3 regions of the Paraburkholderia graminis genome follow, and region 1 is predicted to be linked to each of the others. Evidence: riboswitches for the same ligand, from Rfam matches in the RefSeq annotation. Region 1 holds a riboswitch; each other region holds the start of a gene.
What was found. A riboswitch is a leader RNA that binds a small molecule or an ion and turns the genes downstream of it on or off. The one in region 1 is predicted to bind cobalamin.
Positions count from the first base shown of each region.

Region 1 (2,259 bases):
AGCACAGGCAACCGTTCGCCAGTTCATACAATTGGCCTTCGGTCTCGACGCCGTTTTCATCGCAACCAATGCCGCAACCTTTGAGGATTTCGCCGTCTATGCCGAGCTCGCCGAACTCGTTGACGATCACCGCAATGCGCTTGCCGCCCGCATTCCGAAGAATGTGCCGCAGCAACGTCGTCTTGCCGCTGCCGAGAAAGCCCGTGACGATGGTGACGGGAATCTTGCGCATCTGAACTTGCATGGTGAGTCCATCCGTGAGAGTTGCATCTGCTGGCCGGCCGAATCACGCGCTTTGCGCATGACGTCGCATCGCAAAACGCGGGAACGCACGACGGCCTTGCCGCTACACCAGGGAAACGCAGAATACGGGTATGAGGTCATGAGCGCAGCGCCGCTTCCCCGCGGCGTTCGCCCTTCGTGTTCCGGCCGGTATCCGGGCTGGCGAAAGCGCCGCTTCCCCTTCCCGGACGAGTGATTTCTCGCCCAGTGGTGATATGCCGACGCGGCCTTGCGCGTGGACATCGAAGCCGGCTCCGCGGCGCCATGCAAACCGCCATGACGTCGCTTTTCGCTTACCGTTGCGGGGGCAGCACAGGTTGACCCGATCCATGCGAGGCGGGCGCCCTGTTTCCCGTTTAACTGCATGCGCACGAGCGCGCACACGAGCACCAGAAGTGCGTGCGAGTGTAGGCCGCGCGCCTTGCGCCGTCAAGAAAACGCAAGCCCGGCGCGCTTATCGGACGGGCTTGCCGTGTGCTATCGTATGCGCGCGTCTGGTGCCCGCACATGCGCTCGCGTGTGCAGTTAAACGGGAAACAGGCAGCGCGCTTGCGCTCAACCTGTGCTGTCCCCGCAACGGTAAGCGACCGGCGGCGCGATTATTTTTTGCGCCGCACATGCGTTTTCAGTGCCACTGTCCAGCACATTCGAATGAATGTGGGCGGGAAGGCAAAGCGCGTGAGGCCGCCAGCCCGGATACCGGCCAGACGCGGAGGCGGCCGTGCGTTCTCGACGTCACGCCGCCGGCCGCCGGAATCCGCGAGGGACGGATGTGAAGGCGCTCAAGCACGACTTAGGGAAGCGGTCTGCAATCCGCGTTTACTGTCGTGCGCGAATGCACAGTTTCAAATGACTTCAATCTCCATCACATTGCGTGTACACCGACGCTGCATGATTGCATGCGCGTCGGCGCGGCGCATGCCGCGATGAAACGCGCATGGCTGATCGGCGCAGGCCCCGGCGACGTCGAACTGATGACGCTGAAGGCAACCCGCGCGCTCGCGCAAGCCGACGTGATACTCGTCGACGATCTGGTGAACCCCGACGTGCTGCAATTTGCGCGCGCCGATGCGTGCATCGTGTATGTCGGCAAGCGCGGCGGTCATCCGTCGACGCCGCAACACGGCATCGTCGAACAAATGCTCGCGCATCTGAACGAAGGGCGCAGCGTCGCGCGACTCAAAGGCGGCGATCCCTTCGTGTTCGGCAGAGGCGGCGAAGAGCAACAGGCGCTGCATGCGGCGGGCGTCGACGTCGAAATCGTCAGCGGCATCACGGCCGGCATTGCGGCGCCGGCGGCCATCGGCATTCCGGTCACGCACCGCGATCATGCGCAAGGCGTGGTGTTCGTGACCGGCCACGGCGCGGGCACGAGCGAGCCGGATTGGGCCGCGCTCGCCGCCACGCGCATGACGCTCGTGATCTATATGGGCATGCGGCGGCTGAACGACATCGTCGGCGCGTTGCTGGCAGCGGGCATGTCGGCACAGACTCCGTGTGCCGCGATCGAATCCGCAACGCGCCCCGAGCAGCGGCATGCGCTCGCGACACTCGGTGATTTCGCCGATGCCGTCGCGCGCGCGGGACTCGGCTCGCCCGCGATCGTGGTGATCGGCGGCGTGGCGTCGCTGGCGAAGGATGTCCGATGAAAACGCTTAGCGTGGGCATCGGTTGCCGCTTGCAGACGTCGGCGGAAGAAATCGAAAACGCTGTGCGCGCAGCGCTCGGCTCGCATTCATTCGAAGACATCGCGGCCGTCGCCTCGATCGAAACCAAAGCGCAAGAACCCGGCTTGCTCGCGTTCTGCTCGCGCCACGGGTTACCGCTGAAGCTGTTCACTCGCGAGCAGATTGCCGCGCTGCATGTCGCCGAGCCGTCGGCGGCGGCGCGCGAGCATCTCGGCGTCGACGGCGTCTGCGAACCTTGTGCGTTGCTCGGCGCGTCGATCCACGCTGCTGCTCACACGCCCTATCTCGT
Region 1 covers NZ_CP024935.1:1,371,647-1,373,905, forward strand. The annotation lists gene cobW (cobalamin biosynthesis protein CobW) at 1-244, opposite strand, end outside; cobalamin riboswitch at 411-691, opposite strand; cobalamin riboswitch at 761-1,004, shown strand; gene cobA (uroporphyrinogen-III C-methyltransferase) at 1,209-1,931, shown strand; gene CUJ91_RS24300 (cobalamin biosynthesis protein) at 1,928-2,259, shown strand, end outside.

Region 2 (2,259 bases), on a different replicon from region 1:
CCTTCGGACACGATGAAGTGCGTGGTCCACCAGTCGGTCAGCTTGCCGTTGGCGAACGCGGACACCTGCCGCACTTTCGTGTAGAGGTTGTTCAGATCGGTCGGCGCGCCGTACGCGTTGTCGTAGCTGTTGTTGCCGTTCGACTGCAGATAGCGGACGCCCGCGTCCCATTGGTCGTTGAACTTGTGGCGCAGCGACGCCGAAATGCTCTCGTTCAGATAGCCGTTCGCGTTCGGATTCGCGTTGGGCGCCTCGCTTGGATTGAGCGCTGAAAAGCCGTCGTCTTTCGAGCGCGCGAGCGAAATGCTGAAGGTCGTGCGGCCGTCTTTATCCAATGCGCCGTTCGCGCCGACCTGCTGCGTCTGCGTGTGATAGCTGCCGTAGCCCAGGGAGAAATTGAAACGCGGCGGATGCGCGCCGCCGTCTTTCGTGAACACCTGTACCACGCCGCCGATCGCGCCCGAGCCATATAACGCGGACACGTTGCCGTTCACGACTTCGACGTGATCGATCTGATCGAGCGGAATCTGCGCGATTTGCGCGGTGCCGAGACTCACGGAATCGACGCGCACGCCGTCGATGAGAATCAGCGATTGCGTCGACGACGCGCCGCGCAAATAAAGGCTCGCCGTCGAACCGGGCCCGCCTGTACGCGAGATTTGCGCGCCGGGCGCGAGTTGCAGCAGGCCGGGCAGATCCGTTGCGGTGGTGTCGGCCAGGTCCTGCTGATCGAATAGCGACGTCTGCGGGATCGTATCGGCAAGCGCTTGCGGTCCGCGCTCGGCGGTCACCACGACGGGCGATAAAACAGTGGACGATGCAGTGGACGCAGCAGTGGACGAAGCGTCGGCGTTTGCAGGCGCGGCGGCCTGCGCATGCGCGAGATGGGGCAGCCCGGCAAAAGCGAGCAGCACCGCGCGGGCGATGGGGGACAGCATGAAGTGAGATTTCCCGTGGATGGCGTGCGCGGCCCGCTTCCCCGCAGGCCGTCGCGTAACGAGGCGCGTGCGCTTTTGACAATTCGCGCCGCGCGCCCCTCCCTCTGGCCGGTATCCGGGCTAACGACTTTCGATCCCGCCTTCCCACGCGTGACGCGCAGTGGCACACTCGCGAGTTGAACCGGAACACGCGATGGGGATCGAACTGCAAAAGCGCGAACTGCTGTTCGAAATACGATTCGTACCGCAGCACTGAACTGCGATGAGCAGCAATGAACTGCAGCGAATGCGACGAACTGCAATGCACGCGAAATGCGGTCGCTTACCGTTGCGGGGGCAGCGCAGGTTGGCGCGTTCGGGTAGAACGGCGCGGCCTGCTTCCCGTTTAACTGCGCGCACAATGAAATGCGCGCGGGCACCAGAGTGCGGCCAGTGTATGAGCGCCCTCTGAGTCAGTCAAGAACGCGGGCCGCGAGAGCGATTCATTCGGACAGGGTCGAGCTATTGTCCGACGCGATCTCCGGCACGCGCGTAGTTTCTCTTCTTCAGTCGAAAAAAGGCTGCAAAAAGCGGGGTTGTTACGTCTCGAAACGAGACAAATGTCGGAACGTGCGACATTCCGCGCTAAAATGCGATGTCTTTAGAGGACGCAGCACATGCTCACCGAACTCGAAACACTTTCACAGAATATCGGCAAGCTGATCGCGATCAGCCAGCGCCACAATGAAGCGCGCCTCGCGCTCGAAGAGCAACTCGCGCAGTCGCGCGCCGAAGCCGAAGCTACGCGCACGGAACTTGCGCTGCTGCGCGAGGAACGCGACGCACTGCAAGCGGAGCGCGACGCGCTGTCGGCCAAGATCGACGACGCGCAGGTGCGTCTGAACGCGATCCTCGAAAAATTGCCGCGTGCGCGTGCGCACAACGAGCCGGACAACCAGCTCGATCTGCTCGAGCCCGCTCCGCACGAGGTCGAAACAGAGAGCGACGCCACTCGCCACGGAGAAAATGCATGACGACCAAGCAGATCGAAGTATCGATTCTCGGCGTGCCCTATCGCCTCGCCTGCTCGCCGGAAACGGAAGGCGCGCTGCTTGAAGCAGTCGCGCGAGTCGACGCCGAAATGTCGAAGATCCGCAATAACAGCAACGTGCGCGGCACGGATCGCATTGCAGTCATGGCTGCGCTGTCGCTGGCATCCGAACTGCTTAAGCTGCAAACAAGCGTGCGTCACGGAGAAGCATTTCCCGCTGAAGAAATCCGGCGTACAATGCATCAAATGAACGAGCAACTGGGTACTGTCATCGAGCAGTACAGCGTGCAG
Region 2 covers NZ_CP024934.1:890,394-892,652, reverse strand. The annotation lists gene CUJ91_RS03935 (TonB-dependent receptor domain-containing protein) at 1-938, opposite strand, end outside; cobalamin riboswitch at 1,028-1,376, opposite strand; gene CUJ91_RS03930 (hypothetical protein) at 1,595-1,951, shown strand; gene CUJ91_RS03925 (cell division protein ZapA) at 1,948-2,259, shown strand, end outside.
Region 2: linked by a shared signal. The riboswitch ahead of CUJ91_RS03935 (TonB-dependent receptor domain-containing protein) and the one ahead of cobA (uroporphyrinogen-III C-methyltransferase) in region 1 are both predicted to bind cobalamin.

Region 3 (2,259 bases), 290 kb from region 1:
ATCGCGCGCACATCGCGTTTGGTCAACTGGCCGTCGTGGCGAAACGCGTCGTCGGGCAAGCCGCAAGTGAGCGGCAGACGCGGCGCGCCATCCGTCGCGCGGCATTCGAGCGCGATCAGGTTCAGCGCGGCAACGTCGCGCGCGGACCACTGATCCGCGCGGCCGTCGATGCGCCGCTCCGCGTCGCCGCCGAGATGTTCGAGCACGGTCATGCGCGTCGCGCCAAAGCCGCGCGCGTTCAGCAGCGCGGCGAGCGCCGCGGGCGTGCCGCCGTCCGCGCTCAACACGAACACGCGCGCGCCGTCGTGCAAATGCGCATTCAGCGTCGGCAGCGGCCGGCCGACCAGCGACACGACGGCCACCTCCTGCAACGGCCAGCCAAGCCGGGCGGCGGCCAGCGACAACGACGAAGGTGCGGGCAGCACGCGCAACTCGTCGGCCGGCAACTGCCTGGCCAGCGTCGCGCCGACGCCGAACAGCATCGGATCGCCGCTCGCCAGCACGCAGACGGAGCGGCCGCGCTCGGCGAGCAACGGCGCGAGATCGAACGGACGCGGCCACGCGGCGCGGCGCGCGGCGAGCCGCGCCGGCAGCATCGACAGATGACGCTCGCCGCCGTAAATCGCTGACGCCTCCAGCAACGCACGCCGCGCGGGCCGTCCCAAACCGGCGAAGCCGTCGTCGCCGATGCCCACTACCGTCAGCCACGCCGGCATGCATCCTTCCTCATGATGTCTCTCAAAACAATGCGCTGCGCCACGCCGGTCAAAGCGTCCAGCCTCGTTGTGCTATCCGAAAAAAGGCATAATACAGCCGCCGGTGCCCTTCGGGGCCTAAGAGGGAACACAGCGGGGAAACCATCGCCGCTGCGGCTGCCCCCGCAACTGTATGCAGCGAGTCCGCCTGCGCTAAGCGCCACTGGTTCGACCGGGAAGGCCGCGGCGGACGACGACCTGCGAGCCAGGAGACCTGCCGGCGAGACTGTTCGTGCCAGCCAACATCGGGCGGGGTGTACCGATGCCGCAGCCAAGCCGCTTTATCGCTTGCTCGGGCCGTCGCGCGACGCTAACCGCGGTGTCCGTCTTGAATCGAGCTTCTCCCTCCTCCACTGTGTTGCCTGACGCGGCTTTCGCGCTGCGGCCCTCGGCGTGTCCGGGGCTCCTGCGGATCGTCGCCGCGCGCGACGGCGGCATCTGCCGGATCAAGCTGCCGGGCGGCGAGTTGAGCGCGGCTCAGGCCCACGCGATCGCGGATGCGGGCGCGCAGCACGCGGCGGGCGTGATCGAGTTGACGAACCGCGCGAATCTGCAACTGCGCGGCGTTCGTGGCGGCGAGGAAGCGGCGTTGATTGCGGCGCTGGTGGATGCGGGGCTTGGGCCTTTGGCGGAGGCTTCTATTTCTTCTGAAGAAAAAGCCGACACCAGGTCTTCCGCCGCTCTCACCGCTTCAGCCGCCGACGACATCCGCAACGTGATGATCAGCCCTACCGCAGGGCGCGACCCCTCCGCGCTCTTCGATACGAGGCCGCTCTGCACGACGTTGCTCGCGCTCTTGCAAAGCGACGCACGTTTTGCGGCGCTGTCGCCGAAATTCGCACTGCTCGTCGACGGCGGCGAGCGTCTTGCGCGGCTCGATCATCCGCATGACGTGTGGCTCGCGGCATCGCAGGATGGTTCCGGCGAGATCCGCTTCATGTTCGGCCTCGCCGGTTGTCCACCGGTTGCTGCGACGAATTCGGCGACGATTGATGCAGGCGCACTCGCCGCCGTGTTGCCGTCGCAAGTTCCGGCGCTGGTGCGGGCGCTGCTGCATACGTTCCTCGATCTCGCCGCCGACTCCGACACGACCCGCATGCGTCACCTGCTCGCCGAACATTCCGCCGACGCGATCCTGCGACACGCGCAAACCTACGTCGATTTCCCGTTGGCACGCGACGCAGCGCTCGCCGAGTGGCAGCGCAGCACGCCCGCCGATGCCACGCTGCGCGTCGGCGCTCACGCGCAGCGTATCGCGGGAACGTGGCACGTCGGCGGTCAACCGCTGCTCGGCCGCATCGACGCAACCGCGCTGCATGGCCTCGCTTCGCTGGCGCGGCAACACGCGAACGGCGCGCTGCGCATCACGCCGTGGCAAAGCGTTCTGCTGCCCGACATCGCCACACATGCCGTGCCCGCCGTGCTTACCGCGCTAAAAACGCTCGGCTTCGCGTGCGACCTGGACGACCCCGCTTCACGCCTCATCGCGTGCGCCGGTTCCACC
Region 3 covers NZ_CP024935.1:1,080,075-1,082,333, reverse strand. The annotation lists gene cbiE (precorrin-6y C5,15-methyltransferase (decarboxylating) subunit CbiE) at 1-716, opposite strand, end outside; cobalamin riboswitch at 801-991, shown strand; gene cobG (precorrin-3B synthase) at 1,075-2,259, shown strand, end outside.
Region 3: linked by a shared signal. The riboswitch ahead of cobG (precorrin-3B synthase) and the one ahead of cobA (uroporphyrinogen-III C-methyltransferase) in region 1 are both predicted to bind cobalamin.